2 regions of the Methylobacterium durans genome follow, and region 2 is predicted to be linked to the other one. Evidence: predicted binding sites of a transcription regulator. Region 2 holds the regulator's gene; the other holds the start of a gene.

Region 1 (14,753 bases), 2.9 Mb from region 2:
TGCCCCGGAAGGTGTCGGTTCCCTCCGACCCGGTGATCGTTACAGCGCCGTCCGCGGTCGCGCCGATGCGCGCCGCGCTCAGCGCGAAGGTGAAGATCGCGCGGTCGGTGCCGCTGCCGCCGGAGATGACGTCATCGCCCGCTCCGCCGATGAAGCTGTCGTTGCCGGCTCCCCCGGACAGGGTGTCGTTGCCGGCGCCGCCCACGAGGAAGTCGTTGGCCGTGCCGCCCGTGACGATGTCGTTGCCCTGGCCCGCATTGAAGTAGTAGGCGCGGGACGGCTGGAGCGCGGTCAGCGTGTCGGCGCCTTGCGTGCCGAGGCTGACGACCTCGAAGGCATCTCCCCGCTGCACGCCGGAGACGAGGTCGCGCACGTCGAACGTGATCCCGGCCGCGGCCACGAAGGTGACGCCCTCGTCGTCGAAGCGGCTGACCGCCCCGGTCAGGATGCCGGCCGGATCCTCCGCCTGGAGACGCACGGCGAGGCCGCCATCCTGGTTGGCCAGCGTGCCGCCGTCGTTCGGGTTGCCGTTGCCGACCTCGGCCGACGTGAAGCTCAGGCGAACCTGGCCCGCGGCCGCCGCCGAGACATTGACGACGTCGTCGCCCGCACCGAGATTCGTGGTGTCGCTGCCGTCCGTCGACACGTTGAAGATCGCGGTGTCGTTGCCGGCCCCGCCCTGGATGATGTCGTTGCCCGCGCCGCCGATGAAGCTGTCGTTGCCGGCTCCCCCACGAGGGTGTCCTCGCCCGAGCCGCCCACCAGGAAGTCGTCCGCCGTGCCGCCGATGACGGTGTCGTTGCCCTGGCCGGCGTTGAAATAGGTGGCGCGGGACAGCTCTATCGTGGTCAAGGTGTCGGCGCCCTGCGTGCCGAGGCTGACCACCGCGAAGCGGTCTCCGCGCTGCACGCCCGAGACGAGGTCGCGCACGTCGAAGGTCAAACCCGGCGTCGCCGACACGAAGGTGATGCCCTCGTCGTCGAAGCGGCTGACCGCCCCGGTCAGGGCGCCGGCCGGATCCTCGGCCTGGAGACGCACGGCGAGGCCGCCATCCTGGTTGGCCAGCGTACCGCCGTCGTTCGGGTTGCCGTTGCCGACCTCGGCCGACGTGAAGCTCAGGCGAACCTGGCCCGCGGCCGCCGCCGAGACGTTGATGGTGTCGTCTCCGGTGCCGTAATTCGTGTTGATCGGAGCATCCGTGGAGACGTTGAATGTCTCGGTGTCGTTACCTGGCGTGGCTGGCATCTCGCTATCCCTCGTGACAGATGTTCTCTACGGGAAGTGCCAGTCCTTCAAGTCGATCCCTTTCTGGGTCGATATTCCTGATCGATTTTTCCTTGTTTTCACAATGATAGTGCGGACTTCGCATCCGACCAGAGTAGAATCTTTAGATTCTCGTTCGATCTTCAGACGCTGCTCGCGCAAGTTCGCGCGCGGCACTCTTTGCCTCGACCCTTTTCGCCGGATTTCGCCGCGCGGGACATCGTCCCGCCGTCGGGAGAGCCGGCGATATGCTTGTGGATTGGCGTCATCGCGAACCGGTCTCCTTCAGGCCGGTCCTCCGGCAGGAGCGAGGTTCGGCCTATACGCAGGTGGGCGCGGGAAGGTTTCGTGCGGATGCGTACCGTCCTCGCCGCCCCTCCCGCCCGCAGGCCGCTCGCGCGATGCGATGACGGGAGGTGTTCGCGCCGGCCGGCGTCGCCGGTGAAGGCGAGCGCTAGCCCGGCGGCCAGCGGAAATCGTCAGCCCGGCCCGGCTGCGGCGTCGCGGGGGCGCCGCGCTGAAGCACGCGCTCCACGGTTCCGGAGGCGTCGCCGTCGCGCGGGCGCGCATTCATCAGCGCGCCGCCCGGGGAGGTCTCGGGGCGGCCAAGCGGCACGACCGGGCCGGCGAGCGGCTTCACGGGTAGTGCCGGGATGCCCGGCGGCTCGGGCAGGCTCGGCAGCATCGCGGTGATCTGGCGGTCGATCGCGGCCGCATCGTCGAGGCGCGCCGTCCCGTCGAGGCCGGGGCCGGGCGTCGCGGAGATCGCCGCGACCGGCTGGTCGGTGGCGGCCGGGCCGGCCGTGCCCATCATGCGCTTCAGTTCCACGTCGGCGAAGTGGGCGAGCTTGCGGGCGCCGGCATGCGTGAAGTGCACGCCGTCCGAGGTGCGCAGCTTCGCGTTCTGTCCCTCGAGATCGGGCCCGGACGGGGTGTAGCGGTTGCGGTCGTCGACGAAGCCTGGCCAGACGTCGACATAGGTCGCGCCGGCGCGGGTGACGCGCTCGCGCACGAGGTCGTTGATCGCGGCGAGATCGGTGGTGAGGGCTTCGCTCCGCATCGGCGGCGCGCCGACCCAGATCAGGGGCAGCTTCCGGTCCGTGAACACCTTGACGAGGGCATCGACCCGGTCGCGGTAGATCTCGCGCCAGCGGTCGGTCAGCGCGTCGTAGCTCTGGTCGCCGTCGCGGATCGGTTGACGGTCGTTGGCGCCGAGCAGCACAAGGGCGTAGCGCACCTTCGGGTTGGTGGCGAGATAGTCCTCGGCAGCCTTCGGCCAGTCGACGACGTCCTTGCGCACGAGGCCGCTGTCGCCCTTCGCCCGGTCGATGACCGCGACGTCGGCATTGTCCTCGAACACGTCGTCGAGGCCCTTGCTCAGGTGGTCGGCCAGCGAATCGCCGAAGACGGCGATCTGCGTCGTCGGCTCCGTCTTCGCCACGGCGGGCTTCGGCGGGACTACCACCGGAGCCGGCCGGGCCACCCGGCGCTTCGGCACGCGGGGCGCGTCGGCGACGGCGGGCGCCCGCGGCCGCGAGGGGCGGTAGGTCGGATCCGGCTGGGGTTGGGCCTGCTGCGGGCGCTCCTCCCAGGGCCAGTAGAACTGGCGCGGCGCCTCCTGCTGTTGGGGCTGGTAGCGGCGGGTCGGGCGCGCGGAGGCCCCGTCGTCCCGGTAGTAATTGTCCCGGTAGCGGCGCCGGGGCGTCGCGTAGCCGCCCTGGCCCTGGTCGTAGGTGTCGCCCCATTGCGCGCGGGCAGGCGGCGCCTCGAACAGGGCGAGGCCCGCGACGAGGGCAGCGCAGCCGAGGCGCAGGAGGTGCCGTGCCTGTCCCGCCACCATCGCCATGCAAAGCCTCCGAAACGCCACGCCGGCCGGGACCATACAGGAGGATGCGGCGGGCGTCTTCTCCCGGGCCCGCCTCAGGGCCGCCCCGTCAGCCGCGCCAGGAGGGCGGGCGTCGCGTAGCCGTCCGCGGCCAGCCCCTCGCGGATCTGGTAGCGGCGGACGGCCTCGCGCAGCTTCGGGCCGGCCCGCCCATCGGCATCGCCGGCGTAGAGGCCCTGGCCCGCGAGCCCCCGCTGCAACGCCTCGAGCCCGGCCTTGTCGAGGCGGCCCGCCTCGGCCGGCCAGGGCGCGGCCAGTGCGGGCCCGCCCGACAGGCGGTCGGCGAGGTGGCCGACGGCGAGCGCGTAGGAATCGGAGGTGTTGTAGCCGCGGATCACCTCGAAATTGTCGGTGATCAGGAAGGACGGCGCCCCGAGCCCGCCCGGCAGGAACAGGCTCGCGTTGCCGGCCTGCGGCAGGCGCCCCCATCTTTGCGGCGCACGCCGCGGCGATCGAACTCCCCGAGATCGCCCGCGTAGCGCGCCAGGTCGAACCCGTCCGGCAGGGCGACCTCGTAACCCCAGGAGACGGCCGGGTTCCAGCCGAGCGCCTTCAGATACGCCGCGATCGAGGCGAGGCTGTCGGCGTCGGAGCCCCAGATGTCCCGATGGCCGTCGCCGTCGAAATCGACCGCGTGGGCGAGGAAGGTCGAGGGCAGGAACTGCACCTGTCCCATTGCCCCGGCCCAGGAGCCCTTCATCCGATCGGGCGCGATGTCGCCGCGCTCGAGGATGGTCAGCGCCGCCAGCAATTCATCCCGGAACAGGGTTCCGCGGTGGCCCGCCGCGGCGAGCGTCGCCAGCGCCCGGATCGTCGGCACGGAGCCGCCGCTCGCCCCGAAATCCGATTCGATCCCCCAGAAGGCGAGGAGCACGCCCCGCGGGACGCCGTAGCGGGTCTCGATCCGGTCGAGGGTGCCGGAGAGCGCCGCCGCCCGGGCGCGCCCGCGGGCGATCCGGCCGGCGGAGACGGCGCCGACGAGGTAGTCCCAGACGGGCCGGGCGAACTCGCCCTGGCGGCGGGTCCGCGCCAGGATCTCGGGATCGGGCTGCGTGACCCCGCGGAAGGCCGCCGCGAAGGTCGCGTCCGAGATGCCGCGAGCCCGGGCGTCCGGCCGAAGCGCCTCGATGAAGGCCGCGAAGGCGGCAGGCCGAGCGGGGGACGGCTTCGCCGGCTCGGGGGCGGGCGGCTTCGCCGCCTGGGCGGAGGCCGGCGCGACCGGCGCGAGCCAGCCCGCCGCGGCACCCGCGGCGAGCGCCAGGAACGACCGCACGCTCAGACCCGGTTGCGGCGGGACAGCGAATCCTCCCAGGCGAGCGCCTGCCCGACGATGGCGTCGAGGTCGTCGTGCTTCGGCACCCAGCCGAGGCGCTGCCGGATGCGGTCGGCGCCCGCGATGATCTGGGCCGGATCGCCGGCCCGGCGCGGGCAGAGCCGCACCTCGAAGTCGCGGCCGGAGATCCGCTTGACCACCTCGATCACCTCCAGCACCGAGTAGCCCCGCCCGTAGCCGCAATTCAGCGTCAGGCTCTCGCCGCCCGAACGCAGGTGCGTCAGCGCCACGCGGTGGGCCTCGGCGAGGTCGGAGACCTGGATGTAGTCGCGCAGGCACGACCCGTCCGGGGTCGGGTAGTCGGTGCCGAACACGTCGATGTGGCTGCGCTGGCCCAGCGCGGTCTGGGTCGCCACCTTGATCAGGTGGGTGGCGTTCGGGGTCGATTGGCCGGTGCGCCCGCGCGGGTCGGCGCCCGCCACGTTGAAGTAGCGCAGGATGACGTAGCTGAAGCCGTGGGCCTTGGCTGCATCCTGGATCATCCACTCGCTCATCAGCTTTGAGCGGCCGTAGGGGTTGATCGGGCTGGTGGTCAGGTCCTCCGGCACCGGCACGGTCTCGGGCTCGCCGTAGACGGCGGCGGTGGAGGAGAAGATCACGTGCTTGACGCCCGTGCGCACGGCCGTCTCGATCAGCGAGCGCGTCTTGGCGGTGTTCGCGAGGTAGTATCCGAGCGGGTCCGCGACCGAGTCCGGCACCACGATCTTGGCCGCGAAATGCGCGAGCGCGTCGATGCGGTGCTGCAGGATCGTCTCGGTGACGAGGGCTTGGTCGGCGATGTCGCCGACGACGAGCTTCACCTCGGGCGGCAGCGCCCAGTCGAAGCCGGTGGAGAGGTCGTCGAGGACGACGATCTCCTCGTGCCCCGCGTCGAGGAGCGCCAGAACCATGTGGCTGCCGATATAGCCGGCACCGCCCGTCACCAGAACCGCCATCTGAATCCTCTCGCTGACGTGACCTTCGCCGCATCCTAACGCAAAGCTCGCGCCCTGTTGACGGAGCAAAGGGGTTGTTCGCCGTTCAGCGGGTTTGCAGCTTCGCCGTGCGAACTATCTCTCCGATACGACATTCCACCGCGCCACCCGCATTCGCCCCATCTCTCCAGGTCCCGCTCCGATGAAACCGATCCGCAAGGCCGTCCTCCCCGTCGCCGGTCTCGGCACCCGCTTCCTGCCCGCCACCAAGGCGGTCCCGAAGGAGATGCTCACGGTCGTGGACCGACCGGTCGTGCAGCACGTGGTCGACGAGGCGCGGGAGGCCGGCATCGAGCACTTCATCTTCGTCACGGGCCGCGGCAAGGCGGTCATCGAGGACCATTTCGATATCGCCTACGAGCTCGACCGGACCCTGCAGGAGCGCGGCAAGCAGGCGGCCTACGAGGCGCTGAAGCAGGATTTGCCGATGGCAGGCCAGACGAGCTTCACGCGCCAGCAGGCGCCGCTCGGCCTCGGCCACGCGGTCTGGTGCGCCCGCGAGATCGTCGGCGACGAGCCCTTCGCCGTGCTCCTGCCCGATATGCTGAGCCGCGGCTGCATGGGCCAGATGCTCCGGGCCTACGAGCAGCACGGCGGCAACATCATCGCGGTGGAGGAGGTGAAGCCCGAGGAGACTCACCAGTACGGCATCGTCAGCGTCGGCGAGACCTTCGGGCAGACCTTCGAGATCACCGGCATGGTCGAGAAGCCGAAGCAGGGCACCGCGCCCTCGAACTACATCATCTCGGGCCGCTACATTCTGCAGCCGGAGGTCTTCGCGATCCTGGAGAAGGGCGAGACGGGGGCGGGCGGCGAGATTCAGCTCACCGACGCGATGATCCGCCTCGCCGAGACGCAGAAGTTCTTCGGGCTGCGCTACGAGGGCCGCACCTACGATACGGGCTCGAAGCTCGGCTTCCTCACCGCCAACCTCGCCTACGCACTGGAACGGGAGGATCTCGCCGGTCCGCTCAAGGCTGAGATCGCGCGGCTCCTGGAAGGCTGATCGCGACGCCCCCAACTCGATTGCGCCCGACGCGGTTGTGCCATGCGCAGGGAGCACGCGACTTAGCCATTTCGGCGCTTGCGTTTTGTGCGGCGCACTTTACATTGTGCATTGCGAGATCGCGATGGCGTCGCGGTCCCGCAGCCCTTCTTGGGCGTTTCCTCCCTAGACTTCGGGCCGCTCCTTCGGGAGTGGCCTTTTTTCTTGCGCGCAGGTGGACGGTAGCCCCGAGAGAAGGGCCTGTCTCGCAGGCGCCGGAGACCTCCGCGGACAGACCTGCACGCCTCACCCTGTCCTTCTCGAAACGCGAGGGGACCCGCGCCTCGTCGTCGGCGTCGGGGCTGATGGGGTCCGGCGCCCCCACCTCTCCCGTTCGGGAGAGGTCGAGTCGGCGTCAGCCGACCGGGTGAGGGATGCACGTCATTCGGATCTGTCGCACCCCTCACCCTGTCCCGCTCCCGGACGGGAGAGAGGACCTGCGCTTGACGGGCGGAGGTCGCGGGATGCCGGGGCCGATCGACGGGGCGCCTATTCCGCCGCGATGCGCCGGGGCTCCAGGTCGGCGGTCTGCCCCGCCACCGCGACGACGACGTCCCGCAGGGCCGCGAGCAGGCTGTCGAAGCCCGACGTCACGGCGAGCGTCGCCTCGTTCATGTAGAGCGCGCGGTTGATCTCGATCTGGAGCGCGTGGCGGCCGACATTCGGTTCCCCGTAATGCTCGGTGATGAAGCCGCCTGCGTAGGGCTTGTTGCGGACCACCCGCAAGCCGCGGCCGCGCAGCTCCGTCTCGAACGCCTCGACGAGGAACGGGGCGCAGGCGGTGCCGAAGCGGTCGCCCAGCACGATGTCGGCTTTGGCCTCGGGTTCGCGCCCGAGGCTCGACGAGGGCATCGAGTGGCAATCGATCAGGATCGCGCAGCCGAACTGGCGGGCCGTGCGCTGGATCAGGCCGCGCAGCACCCGGTGATAGGGCTTGTAGAGCCCCTCGATCCGGGCCACCGCCTCCTCGACCGGCAGGCGCCCGGCATAGATCTCCTGCCCGTCGGCGACGACGCGCGGCACCGTGCCGAGCCCGCCCGCCACCCGCATCGAGCGGGTGTTGGCAAACGGCGGCAGGCGCCCCTCGAACATGCGGGGGTCGAGTTCGTAGGGCTCGCGGTTCACGTCGAGATAGGCGCGGGGGAAATTCGCCCGCATCAGGGGCGCGCCGAGGGTCACCACCGAGGCGAACAGGCGCTCCACATGGGCGTCCTCGGAGCGGCGGAGCGCCAGCGCGTCGAGGCGGGAGGCCGCGAGGAAGCGCGCCGGGTAGACCGAGCCGGAATGGCCCGTGTTGAACACGAACGGGATCCCGTGCGCCGCCGGCTCGTCCACGGCGAAGGCGGGCGCGAAGCCGAAGGCGTCGGTCTGGTCCGGTTGGGGCGCTGTCATCGCGGCGGGGCGCCTCGTCTCGATGGCGGGAGGGACGGCCTCCACATTGGGGCGCAGGGGCGTCCCTGTCCACTGCGACGAGCGGTGTCGCGAGCCTGCACCAGTGCGCGGCGGCACCCCGTCCGCAGGCCCGATCCTAACGCTCTGTTTACCAAACTGTCCCTTTATGGAATGAACACAGCGACTCAAGGGCTCGGAACCGTCCGATGAAGATCCTCCTGGCGGAAGACGACAACGACATGCGCCGCTTCCTCGCGAAGGCGCTGCAGAACGCCGGTTACGACGTCCTCTCCTTCGACAACGGTCTCTCCGCCTACAACCGCCTGCGCGAGGAGCCGTTCGAGCTCCTCCTCACCGACATCGTGATGCCCGAGATGGACGGAATCGAGCTGGCGCGCCGCGCCACCGAGCTCGACCCCGACATCAAGGTGATGTTCATCACGGGCTTCGCCGCCGTGGCCCTGAACCCGGATTCGAAGGCCCCCAAGGACGCCAAGGTCCTCTCGAAACCCTTCCACCTGCGCGACCTCGTCAACGAGGTAGAAAAGCTGCTCGCCGCCTGAGCAGCGCCTGCACAAGCAATCCCCCGAGACCCGTGGCGGCCCGGCAATAGGAAGCGGCGTGCCGTTTGCCTATATGCAGGCTCTCACCCACGGGGCTCGTCGACACGCATGCAACCGGTCACGATCTACACGACTGCCTGGTGTCCCTACTGCTCGGCGGCGAAAAGCCTGCTGAAGGAGAAGGGCGTCGCCTACCAGGAGATCGACGTCGAGAAGACGCAAGGGGCCCGGGCCGCGATGGTGCAGCGGGCGGGCGGACGCACCAGCGTGCCGCAGATCTTCGTCGGCGAACAGCACGTCGGCGGCTGCGACGACCTCTACGCCCTCGACCGCGCCGGCAAGCTCGACCCGCTCCTGAAGGGTGCCGAAGTCGGGGTCGCCGGTGCCTGAGGGCCGCTTCATCGCCGCCTGCGTGCAGATGCGCTCGGGCCGCGAGCCCCTGGCCAACCGCGACGCGGCGGTGGCGGGCGTCCGCGAGGCGGTGGCGGCCGGCGCACACTACGTTCAGACGCCGGAAATGACCTCGCTGGTCGAGCGCAGCCGCACGGCGATGTTCGAGAGGGTGCGTGCGCAGGAGGACGATCCGACGCTCGCCGCGCTCCGCGACGTTGCCCGCGAGACCGGCGCCGTGGTGCAGATCGGCTCGCTGGCGATCCGCAACGGCGAGAAGATCGCCAACCGCGCCTTCCTGATCGACGGGCAGGGCGAGATCGTCGCGGCCTACGACAAGCTCCACCTCTATGACGTCGATCTGCCGAACGGCGAGCGCTGGCGTGAATCGGCCACCTATACGGGCGGCGCCTGCGCGATCGTCGCCGACACGGCTCTGGCTCCGATCGGGCTCGGCATCTGCTACGACATCCGCTTCCCCGCCCTGTTCCGGGCGCTCGCGGAGGCCGGCGCCAGCATCCTGACGGCGCCCGCCTGCTTCACCCAGCAGACCGGCGAGGCCCACTGGCACGTGCTGCACCGGGCCCGCGCCATCGAGACCGGCTCGTTCATGATCTCGGCCGCGCAGGGCGGGCGCCACGAGGACGGACGCGACACCTACGGCCACTCGATCATCGTCGATCCCTGGGGTCGGGTGATCGCCGAGGCCGACGGGGCGGAGCCCGGCGTGATCCTCGCCGAGATCGACCTTGCGCGCGTCGCCGAGGCGCGGGGCCGCATCCCGGCGCTCCAGCACGCGCGGCCCTTCACCGTCGAGCGGGTGGGGCGTTGTTCATGAGTCGCGCGTTATCCTGACGTCATGATCCGCTACACCCTCGTCTGCGAGGCCAGCCACACGTTCGAGAGCTGGTTTCCCTCAAGCGCCTCCTTCGACGAGCAGGCCGCGCGCGGCCTCGTGAGCTGCCCGCTCTGCGGATCGGGCAAGGTGGAGAAGGGCCTGATGGCCCCCCGCATCGCCCGCACGGACCGGGGCGAGCGGTCGGCGCCCGTGCCGGCTCCCCTCCCGGAGGCACCCGGGCCCAGCCCCATGCCGATGATTGCGGAGCCGGAGCAGAAGCTCAGGGCGCTCTTGCGCGCCGTGCGCGAGCACGTGCAGAGCACCGCCGAGCATGTCGGCCCGCGCTTTCCCGAGGAGGCCCGCAAGATCCATTACGGCGAGGTCGCGGAGCGGCCGATCTACGGCGAGGCGAGCCCCGAGGAGGCCCGCGCCCTCATCGAGGAGGGCATCGACGTGGCGCCGCTGCCGCCGATGCCGGACGACCGGAACTAGGGCGGGTTCGGGCCGGGCCGGCTCCCGGATGAGGCGCGGATCCCCTCTCCCGTTCGGGAGAGGTCGAGTCCGCGGCACGCGGACTGGGTGAAGGGTGCGCCATACCCGGACAGGCCGCACCCCTCACCCCCGCCCTCTCCCGAACGGGAGAGGGGGCGCGTCGCGCCGGATGGCGGCCCCGCCGGCAACCGAGGCGAGGGCGGCCGCGATCAGCGCGTTCCAGCCGGCGAGCGAGAGCCCGAGGAAGCGCCAGGCGGCCGTCGAGCAATCGACCACCCGCGTCGTCTTGAGCCGGTCGAGGAAATCGCTCATCGCCTCGGGATTGGCGCCGGCGCCGCCGCCGCAATCGCTCGGGCCGGGCCAGAACCCCCATTCCGCGCCCGCGTGGTAGATCCCGAGGCCCGCTCCGTAGAGGAGGCCGAGGGCCGCGAGCCCGAGGGCGAGGCGGGCGAGGCGCGCCGGCAGGACGAGGGCGGCGAGCGCGAGCGGCACCGCGGCGTAGTAGGGGATGCGCTCGGTGAGGCAGAGCTTGCAGGGCACGTAGCCGAGCCCGTGCTCGAACACGAGGGCGCCCCCGACGGTCAGCGCCGCGCCGAGCGCCACGAGGAGGGCGGCGACGCGGAGGCTCGACAGACCGGCCGCACGCATCACAGCACCAGCTTGAACAGCACAAAGCCGAGCACGATCACCGCCACCGAGATCGCCGCGACCGCGTTCAGGTGCCGGTCGAGCACGCCGCGGATCTGCACGCCGTAGCGCCCGAGAAGCCCCGCCAGCAGGAAGAAGCGCGCGCCGCGGGTGACGATCGACAGCACCGTGAACCAGAACAGGCTGTAATGCGCGAAGCCCGAGGTGATGGTGACGAGCTTGTAGGGGATCGGCGTCAGGCCCTTCAGCAGGATCACCCAGTGGCCGTACTCGGCGTAGGATTCCTGAAAGGTATGGGCCGAGTTCTGCAGCCCGTAGAGCCGGATCAGCCACTGGCCGAGGGAATCGAACAGCAGGGCCCCGATCGCGTAGCCGACGAGGCCGCCCGCCACCGAGGCCACCGTCGCCACGAGGGCGTAGAACCAGACCCGGTCGGGCCGGCTCACCGCCATCGGCACCATCATGGCGTCGGGCGGGACGGGAAAGAACGAGCTCTCCGCGAAAGCCACGGCGCCGAGCGCCCAGGGCGCCGAGGGCTTGCCGGCGAGCGCGAGTATCCACTCGTAGAGGCCGCGGATCATCGGGTCCTTGTCCGGTCGGGGAGAGGCGCCGACCTTTGAGCACAGGCGGGCGGCCCTGGCCAGTGAAGGCGCGCCGCACCGTCTCCGCAAAAGTCCTTGGCCGCCGGGGCGAACTTGTGCGATGAGGCGCGGGTCGCGGGTATGGCGGAATTGGTAGACGCGGGCGACTCAAAATCGCCAGCCGCAAGGCGTGGGGGTTCGATTCCCTCTACCCGCACCACGCAGCCTCAATCCTCATCGAGAAAGCGCCGGATCCAGGAGCCGACGCGGCCGGAATCGTGGGGCGCGTCCAGGGAGGCGAGCGCCGCCGCGACGAGCGCCGGATCCGTCTCCCCCGCCCGGTGCCCGTCCGTGAGCGCGCGGGCGAAGTCGGGATTGAATTCCGGATGGCACTGGAAGGAGAGGGCGGCACGGTCCCGGTAGGCGAGCACCGCGTGCGGGGTGAAGGCGCTGGCCGCGAGCACCCGCGCGCCGGGCGGCCGAGCCACGACCTGGTCCTGATGGCTCACGGGCACGCGGATCGCGTCGTCGCCGCCATCCATGAAGGGCGCTCGCTCCACGATCGCGTAGCGGTGCAGCCCGAGGCCCCAGCCCCTCTCCGACTTTACGACCTGCCCGCCCCAGGCCTGCGCCATCACCTGATGGCCGAAGCAGAGCCCGACCACCTTCCGGTCGGGCGCGAGCGCCCGCAGGAAGGCGATCAGCGCCGCGATCCACGGATCGGGATCGTAGACGCCGGCCGGCGAGCCGGTGATCAGGTAGGCCGCGTGCGCGTCCGGCGCGGGAAGCGCCCCGGCATCGGCGCGGACGATCTCGTAATCGTGGCCGGGCCCGACGAGGCTGCGCACCATCGCGCCGTAGCCGGGATAGCGCCCGCCGAGGCGCGCCGGCGGCCGGCCGGTCTCGAGGACGGCAATTCTCATGGGCGGGTCGTTTCGCGTGTCCGAAGCGTGTCACTCGACCCGCGGTGTAGATCAGGCGGCGACCGCCCGGAAGGACGGCCTCACGCGGCCCTGACCCGTGGGCGCAAGGCCCCCGCCGCCTTCGGGCGGATGTCCATGGCGTTGCCGCGCCAGACGATCGCGCTCCGCATCCAGGCGGCGGCCCAGAGGGCCGGCAGCATCGCGTCCCGCACCAGGAAGGCGAGGACGAGGCGCGGCGAGCGGTGCCAGCCGGCGCGCGCGGCGAGCCGGAATTCGGCGCCGTACCAGAGCGCCGCCATCGCGAGGAGGGCGAGGTGCGCGGGCGCGCCCTCGACCGCGGCGGCGCCGAGCCCGAGGGGAAGGAGGGCGCCGGTGCCGATCTCGGGGGCGAAGAACAGCGGGAAGGTGACGCGCCGCAGCCGGGCCCAGCGGATCTGGCGCGCCCACACCTCCCGCAGGCTCCGCCGCCCGAGGGGCTGCTCGAAGGGCGCCGCGACGAGGTGGACGCGGCGTCCCGCCACCCGCACGAGCTTCGTGGCCGCGGCGTCCTCCGCGATCTCGGCGGCGAGCGCCCGGATGCCGCCGCGAGCCTCCAGGAAGGGCCGGTGCCACAGCATGCTCTTGCCCTGCGCGAAGCCGAGCCCGAGGGCCTCGCCGGCATATTGCCAGCGCGCCTGCAGGGTGTTGAGGAAGGCGCACTCGACCTCGGCCGGGAAGCTGTCCGGCCGGGCGCCGACCGGCGTCGAGCAGACGAGGCCGGTGTCGGGCCGCCACGCCGCCTGCAGCCGCTGCAGGTAGTCCGGCGGCATCAGCACGTTCGAATCGGCGAGCACCACCCATTCGTGGCGGGCCGCCTCCCAGCCGCGCACGCAATTGTTGAGCTTCGGGTTGTCGCTCACCCGCTCGTCGCCGACGATGATCCGCGCCGGCACGGACGGATGGGCCGCGATGAGCCGGTGCAGGAGCGGCAGGATCGGGTCTCCCGCATCCGCCACGCAGAAGATCAGCTCGTAGGCGGGATAGTCGAGGCGGAAGCCGCGGGTCAGCATCTCCTCGCTGAAGGTCTCGAGCCCGCAGACCGGCCGCACCAGGGAGACGGGAGCGCCGGCCGGGATGGTCGAGCCTGTCCGGACCGCGCCGATGCGGTGCGCGGCGACGATCAGGCTCGCGAGATTGACGAGGGTCACGAGGGCGCAGAGCGCCAGGACGGCCAGGGTGGCGATCGGGATGCCGCTCGCGAAGGCGCCGTCCATGAATCCCGCCATGAATTCGCTCCTCGGCTCCGGGCTCGCGACGGGACGGCACGCGCCGATCCCTGCCGGTCCCAATCCGAACAGGGCCCCTAACAGCCGGGCCGTATCAGGCGTATGACAGGCCGCGAACCAGGGAGCGCCCGCGGGCGCCGGAGGAGGGGCCGGGCGTGACGCCGATCGTCTATCACCCGGCCTATCAGGCGAGCCTGCCCGCGGGGCACCGCTTCCCCATGGGCAAGTACGGCCGGCTCGCCGAGATCCTGTCCGCCCGCGGCCTCGCGCCGGCGGGCTTCGTGACGCCGGAGCCGGCGGGGGCGGAGACCCTCTGCCTCGTCCACGACCGCGCCTATGTCGAGGCCGTGCTCGCCTCGGCCGTGCCCCGCGAGATCGAGAAGGCGATCGGCCTGCCGATCGATCCGGGCGTGACGCGCCGCGCCCGCGCCTCGGCGGGCGGCACGCTGGCGGCGGCGCGGCTCGCCCTGGCCCACGGCCTCGCGGGGAGCGCGGCGGGCGGCAGCCACCACGCGCGGCGGGCGCAAGGGGCGGGCTTCTGCGTGTTCAACGACGTGGCGGTGGCGGCCCGCGCCCTGCAGAGGGAGGGCGCGATCGGCCGGGCCCTCGTGGTCGATTGCGACGTCCACCAGGGCGACGGCACCGCCGACTGCCTCTACGCCTGCCCGGACCTCTTCACCCTCTCGATCCACGCCGAGAAGAACTACCCCGCCCGCAAGATCGCAGGCGACCTCGACATCGGCCTTGCCGACGGCCAGAGCGACGCCGAGTACCTCGCCATCCTCGCGGGCCGGCTGCCGCCGCTCCTCGACGCCCTGCGGCCGGACCTCGTCTTCTACAATGCCGGCGTCGATCCGCACCGGGACGACCGGCTCGGGCGCCTCGCCCTGACGGACGAGGGCCTCGCGGCCCGCGACTGGCTCGTCGTGCGGGAGGCGCGGGCGCGGGGCATCCCGCTGGTGGCGGTCATCGGCGGCGGCTACGGCCACGACGTCGACGCGATCGCGGCCCGCCACGCCCTCGTCTTCGAGGCGATGGCGGCCGAGGCCGGGGGATAGCATCCGATCTCCGTCCCGGGTCGCCCTCCGCTGACGCTCCGGGCAGGTGCTCCGCGTCAGGAGACCGACGGTTCCCCTAGCATTACAGTTGCAGGGTGAGGCT
Region 2 (14,753 bases):
ATGGGCGGCGGCACCGGCACGGGCGCCGCCCCCGTCATCGCCCGGGCCGCCCGCGACATGGGCATCCTGACGGTCGGCGTCGTGACGAAGCCTTTCCAGTTCGAGGGCATCCGCCGGATGCGCACGGCCGAGACCGGCATCCAGGAGCTGCAGGCCGCCGTCGACACCCTGATCGTGATCCCGAACCAGAACCTGTTCCGGGTCGCCAACGAGAAGACCACCTTCGCCGACGCCTTCGCGATGGCCGATCAGGTGCTCTACTCGGGCGTCGCCTGCATCACCGACCTGATGGTGAAGGAGGGCCTGATCAACCTCGACTTCGCCGACGTGCGCGCGATCATGCGCGGCATGGGCAAGGCCATGATGGGCACGGGCGAGGCATCCGGCGAGAAGCGCGCGAACCGCGCCGCCGAGGCCGCCATCGCCAACCCGCTCCTCGACGACGTCTCGATGAAAGGCGCGCGCGGCTTGCTGATCTCGATCACGGGCGGCAACGACCTCACCCTGTACGAGCTCGACGAGGCGGCGACCCGCATCCGCGAGGAGGTCGACCAGGACGCCAACATCATCCTGGGCGCCACCTTCGACGAGAGCCTCGACGGCATCATCCGGGTCTCTGTCGTCGCCACCGGCATCGAGCCGCTCCTGATCTCGGCGAACTCGCCGAACAACCCTGAGATCGTGCAGACAGAGCAGCGCATCGCCGAGGTCGCCGAGCGCCTGCGGGCCGAGGCCCGCGCCCGCGCCGCCCATCCGGCCCCGCGCGGGACCGATTCCGTGCCGCAGGTGATGACGCAGAGCCCGCTTCAGGTCGCTCCGGTGGCGAGCCCCGTCATGGCCGCGCGCCCGGCTGCGCCGGAGACGATGATCGCTGGTGAACCGCGGGCCGAGGCTCCGGCCCATGTCGTGCGCGACGATGTCGTGCTGACCCAGGCGCAGCCCCGCGTCGCGGTGCCCTACGCAGCACCGCCCGCGCCGCAGGCGGAGCCCGCCGCGCCCATCGCCGCCGGTCCCTACGTGCCGCCGCGCCCGGCCGCCCCGGCGACCGCGGCCGCGCCGCTCGCCCGCCCGCCGCGGATGCCGCAGATCCACGAGCTGCCCCCGATCGGCCAAGCTCAGATCCGGGCCAGCCGCGGCGAGGAGCCGGCCGAAGCTCCCGCCGACTCGAAGCGGATGACGCTGCTGCGCCGCCTCGCCACGGTCGGCTTCGGCGGCCGCCGGGAGGAGCCCGAGGCTGCCCCGGCGCCTGCCCGCGCCCCGGCCCCGCCCCCGCAGCACGCCCTGCCTCCGGCGGCCCCGCCGGCGCCCCGCGCGCCCGTGGCGCCGGCCTACCGCCCCGCCCAGGGCAACCTCGATCCGCAAGGCCGCGCCGCGCCGGCCCCGCGGATGATGGATGACGACCAGCTGGAGATCCCGGCCTTCCTCCGCCGCCAGGCAAACTGAGCGGAGGGGTCCCTCCCCGCGGGGAGGGACATCCCGGGGCGGTGCAGGAAGCACCCCCGAGCCTTCTTCCGCCACCTCTTCGCCCTCTCCCCTCCCCGCAACGGGGAGGGGATGCACGCACGGGGGCAACGGCCGATGTCCCGGTGGCGACATTCGCGTCTCGCCGGGGAAGAGCCCAGCCTCCCGCGTCGCGCCAACCCGAGCCGGCCTTCATACGCCCATTCACAATTCGTCCGAAGGCGCGCGAACCGGGGACGCCGGGTTCGCGCAGCGCCGCGCGGAACTCCGCGCGGTTAGGCTCTGCCGGCCTCGAACGCAGCCCCAATCGGCGTCGGACCGTCCCATCCCGGGAGCGGGGCGGCTGCGCCCACGGAGACGTTGCGGTTTTTCGGCCACAGCCGCCGCTATACAACCTGCTGCCGTTAACCTTTTGTTAACACATTGATCGAAAAGGGCTTTCGGATTCATGTGCGAATCCGTTGGCTGTAACAGAGCGTAAGAATCCGTGATTTGATCCCGGCTTTTGCGCGCCGCTATAGAAAATTCCGGAACGACAAAAGCGCGGCGGTTCTGCCGCCCGCGCACGCAGGGGCACTAAGCAGCGGACGGATAGAGAGGGTCTTCGCGCGTTCAGTCGCGCCGAGGAGCCTGATCGCGGCCGAGGGCTAAGGAATGCGAACGAACCAACAAACAACCCTCAGAGCGCCGACGACGCTGTCCGGAATCGGCGTCCATTCGGGCAATCCGGCGGAGATCACGCTCCACCCCGCCCCCGCCAATCACGGTATCGCCTTCCTCCGAACCGGGATGCCCACGGGCAACGACCGGCTCATCAAAGCCCACCACGCCTGCGTCTCCGCCACAGAACTGTGCACCGTCATCGGCGACGTCGCGACCGGCGCGGTCGCCACGGTCGAGCACCTGATGTCCGCCCTGTACGGGCTCGGCATCGACAACGCGCTGATCGAGATCGACGGGCCGGAGATGCCCATCCTCGACGGCAGCGCCCTTCCCTTCGTACGTGCCATCGACGGCGTCGGCCTCACGACCTGCGGGGCGCCCCGCAAGTGGATCAAGGTCCTTCGTCCCGTCCGCATCGAGGTCGGCCGCGCCTTCGCCGAGCTCCGCCCCATCGACCGGGGCTTCCGCCTCGACGTCGAGATCGATTTCGAGAGCCCGGTGATCGGCCGCAGCCGCAAGGCCATGGACCTCACCGCCGCCTCCTACCGCCGCGAGATCGCGGGCGCCCGTACCTTCGGGATGATGAAGGACGTGGAGCGCTACTGGAAGGCGGGCTTCGCGCTCGGCGCCTCCCTTGAGAACACCGTCGCCGTCGGCGAGACCGCCGTGGTGAACCCGGAAGGCCTGCGCTTCGCCGATGAGTTCGTCCGCCACAAGTTCCTCGACGCGGTCGGCGATCTCGCCCTTGCCGGCCTGCCGCTCCAGGGAGCCTACCGCTCCTATTGCGGCGGTCATCGCATGAATGTCGGCGTCCTCACCGCCCTCTTCTCCGATCGCGCCAATTACGCGATCGTCGAGGCCCAGGGCGGCCGCCGGGAGAGCGCGCTCGCCGAGTTCGGCGTCGGCCTCGGGATCGCCGCCTTCGCGGGCGACCTGTAACCCTCAAGACACAGCCCGCATCCGATCGCGCCGGCGGCATGGCCGCCGTTTTCACGCCCGAATTGGACGCCAGGGTGAATCGTCTGTGAAGAGTGGGCTTCGGGGCAAGCGGCGGTGCGCGGCACCGTGGCATGGTCCCCGCCCGCCGGATCGACACTCGTGATGGCTTGGCGGCGCGAGGCTCTCGCAGAATGAGCCGCGCCTGTTGGGGAATGAACCGCAAATGCCTGTCACCTATCCGAACCGCGGTGCGCTGGCGGCCGTGCTCCTGAGCGTCCTCGGCCTCGGACTCGGCGGTTGCGACGCGCTCGATTCGATCAATCCCTTCGCCGAGAAGTACAAGCCCGAGGTCATCCCGGACGTCCCCGCGGACAAGCTCTACAGCGAGGGCTTGGCCAAGATGGAAGACAGCGACTACGAGGGCGCGGTCAAGAAGTTCGGCGACCTCGACAAGCAGTATTCCTACTCCGACTGGTCGCGCAAAGCGCTGCTGATGACAGCCTACGCGAATTACGAGGGCCAGAAGTACGACGACGCGATCAACGCCTCGAAGCGCTACCTGCAGCGCCACCCGGCGAGCAAGGACGCGGCCTACGCCCAGTACCTGATGGCGATGTCGCAGTATAAGCAGATCCCCGACGTGACCCGCGACCAGGACCGCTCGGAGAAGGCGCTCGTCGCCCTCCAGGAACTGGTCCAGCGCTACCCCACCTCGGAATACGCCAACGACGCCAAGGCCAAGATCCAGATCACCCGCGACCAGATCGCCGGCAAGGAAATGGAGGTGGGCCGCTACTACCTGCAGAAGCGCAACTTCCCGGCCGCGATCAACCGTTTCCGCGACGTGATCAGCAAGTACCAGACGACCCGCCACACCGAGGAGGCGCTGGAGCGCCTCGTCGAGGCCTACATGGCACTCGGCATCACCCAGGAGGCGCAGAACGCCGCGGCGGTGCTCGGGCACAATTTCCCCGACTCGCCCTGGTATAAGGATGCCCACGCGCTCCTGCAGAACGGCGGCCTGGAGCCGCGTGAGGAGAAGGGCTCCTGGCTGAGCCGCGTCTTCTCATCGGTCACCGGGCGCACCGCCTCGGCTCAGTAAGGCCGCCCGGCGGTCCTTCTACGAATCGCGGGCGAGGCCGGCAGACGCCGCCTCGCCCGCGCTGCATTTTAGGCGTGCGCTCCGCAGCGCTTGGCCTTACATGACGGCCTTCCAGAGTGACGACAGGGCTTCCGACGCGGCATGCTCGTGCAGCTTGCGATCCGCGACATCGTTCTGATCGACAAGCTTGAGCTGAACTTCCGCGACGGGCTGAGCGTCCTGACCGGCGAGACAGGCGCGGGCAAGTCGATCCTCCTCGACGCCTTCGCCCTGGCCCTCGGCGGCCGCGGTGACGGGCGCCTCGTGCGCCACGGCGAAAGCCAGGGCAGCGTCACTGCCGTCTTCGACGCGCCCCTCGACCACCCGGCCCGCGCCGTCGCGGCGGAGGCCGAGATCGACACCGAAGGCGACCTGATCCTGCGCCGCACGCAGATGGCGGACGGGCGCACCCGCGCCTTCGTCAACGACCAGCCCGTGGGCGTGCAGGTGCTGCGCGCGATCGGCGCGGCCCTCGTCGAGATTCACGGCCAGCACGATGACCGGGCTCTCGCCGACCCCTCAACGCACCGCGCCATCCTCGACGCCTTCGGTGGGCTCCAGGGACCGCTCGCGGCGGTCGGCGAGGCCGCAAAGCGCGTGCGCGGCGCTCGCGGAGCGCTCGCCGACCAACGCGCCCGCGTCGAGGCCGCGCGCAAGGAATCGGACTTCCTGCGCCACGCCGTGGACGAACTCGCGACCCTCGATCCCCAGCCCGGTGAGGAAGCGACGCTCGCCGAGCGCCGCACCGTGATGCAGCAGAGCGAGAAGGTGGCGCGCGAGCTCAACGACGCGCTGGAGGCGGTCGGCGGCGCGAATTCCGGCAGCGCCCATCTCTCGTCGGCCGTGCGCAAGCTGGAGCGGCGGGCCGCGCAACTGCCTGCCCTCGTCGAGCCCTGCATCGCCGCCCTCGACGCGGCCTTGGTGGCGCTCGACGAGGCGCGCGCCGTTCTCGACGCGGCCCTCTCCGAGACCGAGTTCGATCCGCGCGAGCTGGAGCGGGTCGAGGAGCGGCTGTTCGCCCTGCGCGCCGCCTCCCGCAAATACGACGTGGCGGCCGACGATCTCGCGGCCCTGCGCGAGCGCTACGTCGCGGACGTCGCGGCGATCGACGCGGGCGAGGAGGCGCTCGGCGGCCTGCAGCAGGCGCTCGATGCCGCCGAGGCCGCCTACGCCAAGGCGGCGACCAAGCTCAGCGAGTGTCGGAAGCGGGCGGCCAAATCACTCGACGCGGCCGTGAAGGCGGAGCTGCCCCCGCTCAAGCTCGAGCGCGCCCGCTTCATCACCGAGATCGCGACCGATCCCGATTCGCGCGACGCCGCGGGCAGCGACCGGGTCGAGTTCTGGGCCCAGACGAATCCCGGCACGCGGCCGGGGCCGATGATGAAAGTGGCCTCCGGCGGCGAGCTTTCCCGGTTCATGCTGGCGCTGAAGGTGGTGCTCGCCGACAAGGGTTCGGCGCCGACCCTGATCTTCGACGAGATCGACACCGGCGTCGGCGGCGCGGTCGCGGACGCGATCGGCGCGCGGCTCGCCCGGCTGTCGCGCGACGTGCAGGTCGTCGCCGTCACCCACGCCCCCCAGGTGGCGGCGCGGGCGCAGACGCATTTCCTGATCGCCAAGGACCCGGTCAAGGGCAGCGATCGGGTCGCGACACGGGTCGCGACACTGCCCGTCGAGGCGCGGCGCGAGGAGATCGCCCGGATGCTCGCGGGCGCAACGGTCACCGACGAGGCGCGCGCGGCCGCGGCGCGGCTTCTGCAAGGTGCGGGGGCTTGAGGGCGCGCGCCGCACGCTCCGCGACCAGTCACGCAGCGTATTCGGCGCTGCCCGCTGCGCTCGGCGCATCCTCACCATGCGAACCGCGCGCCGCAGACTTGCGCACAACTTGGCCGTAATGATTTGTTAACCATCCCGCGCGAGATTCACCGCGACGCTCCCTGCCTTCTGCGGGGAGCGGCGTTCCAGTCTCAAGGGGAGAGACGATGCGCGAGGAGATCGCACAATCGGATAGCTTCTCGACGGAGGGTTGCACCTCCGCTCCGGTTCTCAGTGTCGACACCCGCTTCCGCCTCGGCCATGCGCTTCGCACGATCTACGAGGACAGCGTCGACCGGCAGCCGATTCCCGATTCGCAGGTCGACCTGCTTCTGCGCCTGCGCCACAAGGAGCGCGACAGGCAGCGCGGCTCCGTCTGACGATCACCAGCGCCGCGCACCCGGCCGGCGCTTGTACTCGGCGGCGCGGATCATCGTCAGCACCTGATCGAGATCCCGGAGCTGGCTCGCCTCTTCGGCCTTGATGCGGGCCGCGTCGGCCGCGTCGGCCGCACAACGCAGGCGGATCTGCACGAGCGCGAGGCTCCGCTCCAGCGCTTCGCGCCGCCGGTGAAGCTCCAGATAGGCGGCCTCGGTCGGATCCGCCGGATCCCGGCCCGCCTGATCCGCCGCGACTGCGGAAAGTCCGTTGTCCACGCTCGACATCGTATCCGTCCGGCGACGCGCCGCGGATTGAGGATCCGCGACCGTTCCGCTTGAGGAACGCGCGAGGCCGCCAAACCGTGCCATTGCGGGTGTCGACCTCGGCCGATCCCTGCCTTGGACGTGCGGATCCGCGCCAGAGAACCTGCGGTTGAGTGCGTAAGCGGTGCGGAGGCTCGCTCCCGCCCGGCGCTGTCATCCGCCTGTCATGTCCCCGTCATAGAGGCGGCATCGTCGGGCGGCTATCGCAGCCCCGGCCGGCTTCTCAGCCGTCCGCGCAATGCCTCAGGGCTCCGGAACCGGAGCGCCGCGGGGCTCGACGCCCGGCAGCAAACGGAGACGCACGTGAAACCCTTCAGCTACGCGCTCGCCATCGGCATCGCGACGATTCAGCTCGCCCTCCCCGCAACGGCCGCCGACATCACCGGTGCCGGTGCCACGTTCCCCTTCCCCGTCTACTCGAAGTGGGCCGAGGCCTACCGCAAGGAAACCGGCACCGGCCTGAATTATCAGTCGATCGGCTCCGGCGGCGGCATCAAGCAGATCCAGGCCAAGACCGTCGATTTCGGCGCCACGGACGCGCCCCTCAAGGGCGCGGCCCTCGAGAAGGACGGCCTCGTCCAGTTCCCGACCGTGATGGGCGGCGTCGTCACCGTGGTGAACATCGCCGGCGTCGAGCCGGGCAAGCTCAAGCTCACGGGCGAGGTCGTGGCCGACATCTACGCCGGCCGGATCACCAAGTGGTCGGACCCGAAGATCGCCGCGCTCAACGAGGGCGTGAAGCTGCCCGAGGCGACGATCACTCCGGTCTACCGCTCCGACGCGTCCGGCACGACGAACATCTTCACCACCTATCTCTCCCAGGTCTCCGAGCCCTGGAAGAAGGAGTTCGGTGCGGCCACCACCATCTCCTGGCCGGCCGGCCAGGGCGGCAAGGGCAACGAGGGCGTCACCGCCACCGTCAAGCAGGTCCCGAACGCCATCGGCTACGTCGAGTCGGCCTACGCCAAGCAGAACAAGCTCAGCCACACGCTGATCCAGAACAAGGCCGGCAAGTATCCGCAGCCGGACGACAAGGCGTTCCAGGCCGCCGCCGCCAGCGCCGACTGGAAGGCCGCCCCGGGCTTCGGCATCTCGCTCACGAACCAGGCCGGCGAGGGAGCGTGGCCGATCACCGCCGCGACCTTCATCCTGGTCTACAAGGATCCGGCCGACGCCGCGAAGTCGACGGATGTGCTCAAGTTCTTCGACTGGGCCTACAAGAACGGCGACAAGCTCGCGACCGAGCTCGACTACGTGCCCCTGCCCGACAACGTCGTCGGCCTGATCCACGAGGAGTGGAAGCAGATCAAGGGCAAGGACGGGAAGCCCGTCTTCAACATGTGAGGCCGACCCTGCCTCCTCCCCGGGTGGATCTCGGGCTCGCCCGAGATCCACCCGGGCGAGGGGAGCGATGGGATGCGGACGGTCCTGCCGGCCCGTCACGGCGCCACCCTCACCCTCGATCCCTCCCCCGCACGGGGGAGGGGCGTGCCTGCCGCCCCGCTCGCATCCGAACCCGCCGCGCGCTAAACGCCTCGAACCGACGAGAATTGCGGATGGCCTCCTTGACCGAACAGATCGCGCTGGCGCGCTCCGATGCGGGAATCGTCCGCAGACCCCCGAGCAAGGGGCTCGACGGCCTGTTCCGCGCCGCCGCCTACGGCTCCGCCCTGATCGTCCTCCTCGTGCTCGCCGGCATCCTCGGCTCGATCGCCTACGGCGGCTGGCCGGCCTTCCGCGAGTTCGGGCCGGGCTTCGTCACCTCCACGGCCTGGAACATCGGCACCGAGCAGTTCGGCGCCTGGGTCGCCGTCGTCGGCACGATCGCCTCGGCGCTGATCGCCCTCCTGATCGGCGTGCCGCTCTCGCTCGCCATCGCCGTCTACCTGACGCAGCTCTGCCCCGGCTGGGCGCGCAAGCCCGTCGCCATGACGATCGAGCTCCTCGCCGCGGTGCCGAGCATCATCTACGGGATGTGGGGCCTGTTCATCTTCGCGCCGCTCTTCGCGCGCTTCGTGCAGGTGCCGGTCTCGAACCTCGTCGAGGGGCTGCCCATCGTCGGCACGCTGCTCTACGCCCGCGTGCCCTCGGGCGTCGGCATCCTGACGGCGGGCATCATCCTCGCCATCATGATCGTGCCCTTCGTGGCCTCGATCACCCGCGACATGCTCGACCAGATCCCGACCATCCTGCGCGAGAGCGCCTACGGGATCGGCTGCACCACCTGGGAAGTGGTTCGCCACGTGCTGGTGCCGCAGGCCTCGGTCTCGATCATCGGCGCCATCATGCTCGGCCTCGGCCGGGCGCTCGGCGAGACCATGGCGGTCACCTTCGTGATCGGCAACGCCAACCGCCTCTCCGCCTCGATTTTCGATCCGGGCTCGACCATCGCCTCGCGGATCGCCAACGAGTTCAACGAGGCGGATGGCATGCAGCTCAACGCGCTGATGGCGCTCGGCTGCATTCTCTTCGTCGTCACCTTCATCGTGCTCATCATCGCGCGCCTGCTCGTGCGCCGCGTCAAGGTCGCCTGAGGAGGCCACCGATGGATGCCGCCAACCCCATGACGCAAGCCGCGACCCGGGATCGCCCGCCGATCGGGAGCCGCGTGCGCCCGAGCCGCCGCGCGGCCGACCGGACCCTGAAGGTTGCCTGTCTGGTGGCGACGCTGATCGGCGCCGTGGTGCTCGGCTCGATCCTGCTGATGCTCATCGTCGAGGGGCTGCGCGGCTTCTCGGCGACGCTCCTGACCCAGCCGACGCCGGGCCCCGGCTCGGAGGGCGGCGGCATCGCCAATGCGGTGCTCGGCAGCCTCGTCCTCACCCTGATCGGCATCGTGGTGGCGACCCCGATCGGCGTGATGGCGGGGACCTATCTCGCCGAGTACGGCCGCGGCTCGAAGCTCGCCGACGTGATCCGCTTCCTCAACGACGTGCTGCTCTCCGCGCCCTCGATCCTGATCGGCCTGTTCGTCTACACCCTGATGGTGCGGCCGATGGGGACCTACTCGGGCTGGGCCGGGGGCGTGGCGCTCGCCATCATCGCGACGCCGGTCATCGTGCGCACCACCGAGGACATGCTGCGCCTCGTTCCGGGCCCCTTGCGCGAGGCCGGCGCCGCCCTCGGCGCACCGCCCTCCCGCGTGATCATGAGCGTGACGTGGCGGGCCGCCTCCGCCGGCATCGTCACGGGCGTGATCCTGGCGCTCGCCCGCATCGCCGGCGAGACGGCGCCGCTCCTGTTCACGGCCCTCAACAACAACTCCTGGTTCAATGCCAGCCTGATGGGCGGCGTCGCGAACCTGCCGGTGATGATCTACCAGTTCGCCCTCTCGCCCTACCCGAACTGGCAGAGCCTCGCCTGGGCCGGCGCCCTCCTGATCACGGTCGCGATCCTCGCCCTCTCGGTGGTGGCGCGCCTCGTCGTGAAGTCCGAGCGGGCGCGCTGAGCGCCCGCGCACCGATCCCTCTCCGGCCGAACGGCCTTCCGAAGGAACCACCCGATGAGCGCCTCCCCCGCCGTCAGCGCGTCGCTCAGCGGCCGCAGCCAGGCCAACGCCAGCGCGCCCGTTCGTATCGCCGTGAAGAACCTCGACTTCTACTACGGCACGTTCCACGGCCTGAAGAACATCAACCTCAATTTCCACGACCGGCAGGTCACGGCGCTGATCGGGCCTTCGGGCTGCGGGAAGTCGACGCTGCTGCGCACCTTCAACCGGATCTACAGCCTCTATCCCGAGCAGCGGGCGGACGGCGAGATCCTCCTCGACGGCCAGAACATCCTCGACCCGAAGGTCGACCTCAACGAGCTGCGCGCCCGGGTCGGCATGGTGTTCCAGAAGCCGACGCCCTTCCCGATGTCGATCTACGACAACGTCGCCTTCGGGCTTCGCCTCTACGAGCGCCTGCCGAAGGCCGAGCTCGACCTGCGGGTCGAGGAAAGCCTGCGCAAGGCCGCCCTCTGGGACGAGGTGAAGGACAAGCTCAAGCAGTCCGGCATGGGTCTCTCGGGCGGGCAGCAGCAGCGCCTCTGCATCGCCCGCACGGTGGCGCAGCGCCCGGAGGTGATCCTGTTCGACGAGCCGACTTCGGCCCTCGACCCGATCTCGACGGGGCGCATCGAGGAACTGATCGAGCAGCTGCGGGACGAGTTCACCATCGCCATCGTGACGCACAACATGCAGCAGGCGGCCCGCATCTCGCAGTTCACCGCCTTCATGTATCTCGGCGAGCTCGTCGAGTTCGGCCCCACCACCCGGATCTTCATGAACCCGGAGAAGCGGCAGACGCAGGACTACATCACCGGCCGCTTCGGCTGAGCCGGTCCATTCCCGTTCTCCCGTTCCCGCGCCAGCCCCGAGGATCACGACCATGTCCGAGCACATCGTCACCTCCTACGACAACGATCTCAACGACCTGCGCCGGTCGATCTCGGAGATGGGGGGCGTCGCCGAGAAGATGATGGCCGAGGCGAGCCAGGCGCTGGTCCGCCGCGACACGGTGCTCGCCCAGGCCGTGATCGCCGCCGACAAGCGCCTCGACGTGCTCCAGCGCGAGATCGAGGAGCGCGCCGTCCTCCTCATCGCCCGGCGCCAGCCGCTCGCCATCGACCTGCGCGAGACGATCTCGGCGATCCGGGTCTCGGGCGATCTCGAGCGGATCGGGGATCTCGCGAAGAACATCGCCAAGCGCGTCGTTGCGATCAGCGATCAGGCCCAGCCGCAGAAGATCGTGCTCGGCGTGCAGCACATGAGCGACCTCGTGCAGGAGCAGCTCAAGGACGTCCTCGACGCCTACGCCAGCCGGGACACGAAATCCGCCCACGACGTCTGGGAGCGGGACGGGGCGATCGACGCCCTCTACAATTCCCTGTTCCGTGAACTCCTGACCTACATGATGGAAGATCCGCGCAACATCTCGTTCTGCACGCATCTCCTGTTCTGCGCCAAGAACGTGGAGCGGATCGGCGACCATACCACCAACATCGCCGAGACGATCCACTACCTCGCCACCGGCGAGACGCTCGCCATCGAGCGCCCGAAGAACGACGCCTCGAACTACGCGACGGTTTTGCCGGGCGTGGGAGCCTGAAGGCGCGAGCAGGCATGAGCACGCGGATCCTGATCGTCGAGGACGAGGAGGCCCTGACCCTCCTCCTGCGCTACAACCTGGAGGCCGAGGGCTTCACGGTCGATTCCGCCATCCGCGGCGACGAGGCGGAGATCCGCCTCGCCGAGCAGGTGCCGGACCTCGTCCTCCTCGACTGGATGCTTCCGGGACTCTCCGGGATCGAACTCTGCCGCCGCATCCGGGCGCGGCGGGAGACCGAGCGGCTGCCCGTCATCATGCTGACCGCCCGCGGCGAGGAGGGGGACCGCATCCGCGGCCTCGGCACGGGGGCGGACGACTACATCGTCAAGCCGTTCTCGGTGCCCGAGCTTCTGGCCCGCGTGCGCGCCCTCCTGCGGCGGGCCAAGCCCGCGCACGTGGCGAACCTGCTGGTGGCCGGCGACATCGAGCTCGACCGGGTCAGCCACCGGATCCGCCGCTCGGGCCGCGAGATCCATCTCGGACCGACCGAGTTCAAGCTCCTCGAATTCCTGATGCAGAGCCCGGGACGGGTCTTCTCGCGGGAGCAGCTCCTCGACGGGGTCTGGGGCCACGACGTCTACATCGACGAGCGCACGGTGGACGTGCATGTCGGCCGCCTGCGCAAGGCCATCAACCGGGCCCGCCAGTCCGATCCGATCCGCACGGTGCGCGGCTCCGGCTATTCCTTCGACGAGATGTTCTCGGGCGTCGAGTAGTCGGAACCCGGTGCCGATGCAGCCGTAGGTGGTCTAGGCGCGGCGATGATCGCGGCGGCGGAGCGATCACGAACGCGACGTCGGCGCGTTGATCGCGCACAGGCCGCTGGCGGGAGCCGGACGCAGCCCGCCCCATGAAAATCGGCAGCCGGATCCGTGGGATATCCGATTCTGACGAGGGTGCCGGGCGCGCGGGATGCGGGCCGGGCCGCGTCAGCGCGCCAGTTCGCGCAGGCCGAGCCGGATCAGGGTCTTCGCCTCCGCACCCTCGCCCGCGCCCTTCATCGCGGCGGCGACCGCGGCGGAGGCCTGGACCTGCGGGTAGCCGAGATTGACCAGCGCCGAGATCGCGTCCGCCACGGGCTGGGGCGCGGTGCGGTCCTCGACGGCGCCGGTGAGCGCGATCAGGGCGGGGTCGATCGGCGCGAAGGCGGGCGCCTTGTCCTTCAGTTCGGCGACGAGCCGGGCGGCCAGCCGCGGGCCGACGCCGGGCGCGCGCGCGATGGCGCCCTTGTCGCCCGTGGCGATGGCGGTGGCGAGGTTGGCCGGCTCCAGCACCGAGAGGACGCCGAGCGCCACCCGGCTGCCGACGCCCTGCACGGTCTGGAGCAGGCGGAACCATTCCCGCTCCGCGTCCGAGCGGAAGCCGTAGAGGCGGATCATGTCCTCGCGGACATGGGTCTCGATCGAGAGGTCCGCCGCCTCGCCGGGCTGCGGCAGGCGCTGCAGCGTGCGGGCGGAGCAATGCACCACGTAGCCGACGCCGTTCACGTCGAGGATGACGAAATCCTCGCCGTAGGAATCCACCAAGCCCCTGAGCTTCCCGATCATCGAGCCGTCCGTTCCAATCCCGAGACCCTGCCCTACAGGGTCCCGGGTCCTGTCGCCAACGCGGCCTTGAGCCGCCGCCGGGTTCGTGAAATCAAGGTCCGCGCCCCGGCCGGGGCAAGCCACCCGACGATTCGAGCGACCGCCCGATGCGCCTGACCGCGTCCTTCCCCTTCCGCGCCGCCGGCCTCGCCGCCGCCCTCGTCCTCGCCGGACCCGCCGCGGCGGAGAATCCGGGCGCCCCGACGACCGACCCGACGCAGGTGCGCCCCGGCGCCTACCTGCTCGACCCGGCCCACGGCAAGATCACGTGGTCGGTGAGCCATCTCGGCTACTCGACCTATTACGGCCAGATCACCGACGTGGCGGCGCAGGCCAGCCTCGACCCGAAGGAGCCGGGCAAGAGCCGGATCACGGTCACGATCGGGATCGACAGCGTGAACGGCCTCAACGACAAGCTCAACCAGCACCTGAAGACGCCGGATTTCTTCGACGCGGCGAAATTCCCGACCGCGACCTTCACCTCGACCTCGGTGGAGCCGACGAGCCCGACCACGGCCCGGATCAACGGCGACCTCACCCTGCGCGGCGTGACGAAGCCCGTCTCCTTCGACGCGACCTTCAACCAGGCCGGGATCAGCCCCGTCGACAAGAAGTACACGGTCGGCTTCGACGGGCGCACGGTGCTCAAGCGCTCGGAGTTCGGCATCAACGCCTTCCTGCCCGTGCTCGGCGACGAGGTGTCGCTGCGCCTCGAGGGCGAGTTCAAGGCGGTGGAGTAGCCCTCAACCCCGGGCGAGCGCGGCCGCGATCCGCGCCGCCGCCGGGCCGCCGACGCCCGCTGGCAGGTGCCGGCTCTTGAGGGCATGCGCCCCGCGGTGGTTGGCGTGGGTGATGGCGATGGCGAGCGCGTCGGCCGCGTCGGCGAGCTTGAACTCGGCCTTCGGCAGCAGGAATTTCACCATCGCCTGGATCTGCACCTTCTCGGCGTGGCCCGAGCCCGCGACCGTCTTCTTGATGAGGTTGGCCGCATACTCGAAGACCGGCACCCCGGCGAGCGCCGGCACCAGCAGCGCGACGGCGCGGGCGTGGCCGAGCTTCAGCGTCGCCTGCGCGTCCTTGTTGACGAAGGTCTCCTCCACCGCGACCTCGTCGGGCCGAAACGCCTCGACGGTGCGGGTGATGCCCTCGTAGAGCTCGCGCAGGCGCAGGGCCAGCGGCAGGTCGCCGTCGGAGGTGATGGCGCCGCAGCCCACATAGGCGAGCTTCGACCCGGCCGCCTCGATCACGCCCCAGCCGGTGCGGCGCAGGCCCGGATCGATGCCGAGGATGCGGACGGGGGCACTCATGGGGTCTCTCCTGATGCGGCGGACCCTAGCGGTTCGCAGGATGCGCC

The links. Region 2 encodes PhoB, which activates phosphate uptake and scavenging genes when phosphate is short. Its sites were predicted from a motif close to TGTCATNNANCTGTCAT; they were not measured.
Region 1: a site for PhoB is predicted at 13,684-13,700, ahead of DK389_RS00135 (ceramide glucosyltransferase). Genes of this name have one in related genera too.

Annotation. Positions count from the first base shown of each region.
Region 1 covers NZ_CP029550.1:32,333-47,085, reverse strand. The annotation lists gene DK389_RS00205 (calcium-binding protein) at 1-646, opposite strand, end outside; partial or broken gene DK389_RS35140 (alkaline phosphatase) at 796-1,245, opposite strand; gene DK389_RS00200 (SGNH/GDSL hydrolase family protein) at 1,718-3,103, opposite strand; partial or broken gene DK389_RS00195 (lytic murein transglycosylase) at 3,184-4,409, opposite strand; gene galE (UDP-glucose 4-epimerase GalE) at 4,424-5,416, opposite strand; gene DK389_RS00185 (UTP--glucose-1-phosphate uridylyltransferase) at 5,598-6,461, shown strand; gene DK389_RS00180 (N-formylglutamate amidohydrolase) at 6,990-7,892, opposite strand; gene cpdR (cell cycle two-component system response regulator CpdR) at 8,099-8,455, shown strand; gene grxC (glutaredoxin 3) at 8,564-8,845, shown strand; gene DK389_RS00165 (carbon-nitrogen hydrolase family protein) at 8,838-9,683, shown strand; gene DK389_RS00160 (DUF1178 family protein) at 9,705-10,175, shown strand; gene DK389_RS00155 (disulfide bond formation protein B) at 10,299-10,823, opposite strand; gene DK389_RS00150 (YqaA family protein) at 10,823-11,404, opposite strand; tRNA gene DK389_RS00145 (tRNA-Leu) at 11,540-11,624, shown strand; gene DK389_RS00140 (type 1 glutamine amidotransferase) at 11,632-12,327, opposite strand; gene DK389_RS00135 (ceramide glucosyltransferase) at 12,408-13,592, opposite strand; gene DK389_RS00130 (histone deacetylase family protein) at 13,748-14,650, shown strand.
Region 2 covers NZ_CP029550.1:2,925,315-2,940,067, forward strand. The annotation lists gene ftsZ (cell division protein FtsZ) at 1-1,443, shown strand, start outside; gene lpxC (UDP-3-O-acyl-N-acetylglucosamine deacetylase) at 2,116-3,063, shown strand; gene DK389_RS13395 (outer membrane protein assembly factor BamD) at 3,287-4,165, shown strand; gene recN (DNA repair protein RecN) at 4,307-5,980, shown strand; gene DK389_RS13405 (hypothetical protein) at 6,187-6,399, shown strand; gene DK389_RS13410 (hypothetical protein) at 6,403-6,684, opposite strand; gene pstS (phosphate ABC transporter substrate-binding protein PstS) at 7,027-8,067, shown strand; gene pstC (phosphate ABC transporter permease subunit PstC) at 8,280-9,257, shown strand; gene pstA (phosphate ABC transporter permease PstA) at 9,269-10,171, shown strand; gene pstB (phosphate ABC transporter ATP-binding protein PstB) at 10,226-11,041, shown strand; gene phoU (phosphate signaling complex protein PhoU) at 11,094-11,813, shown strand; gene phoB (phosphate regulon transcriptional regulator PhoB) at 11,828-12,529, shown strand; gene ruvA (Holliday junction branch migration protein RuvA) at 12,743-13,360, opposite strand; gene DK389_RS13450 (YceI family protein) at 13,507-14,139, shown strand; gene ruvC (crossover junction endodeoxyribonuclease RuvC) at 14,143-14,706, opposite strand; gene DK389_RS13460 (hypothetical protein) at 14,732-14,753, opposite strand, start outside.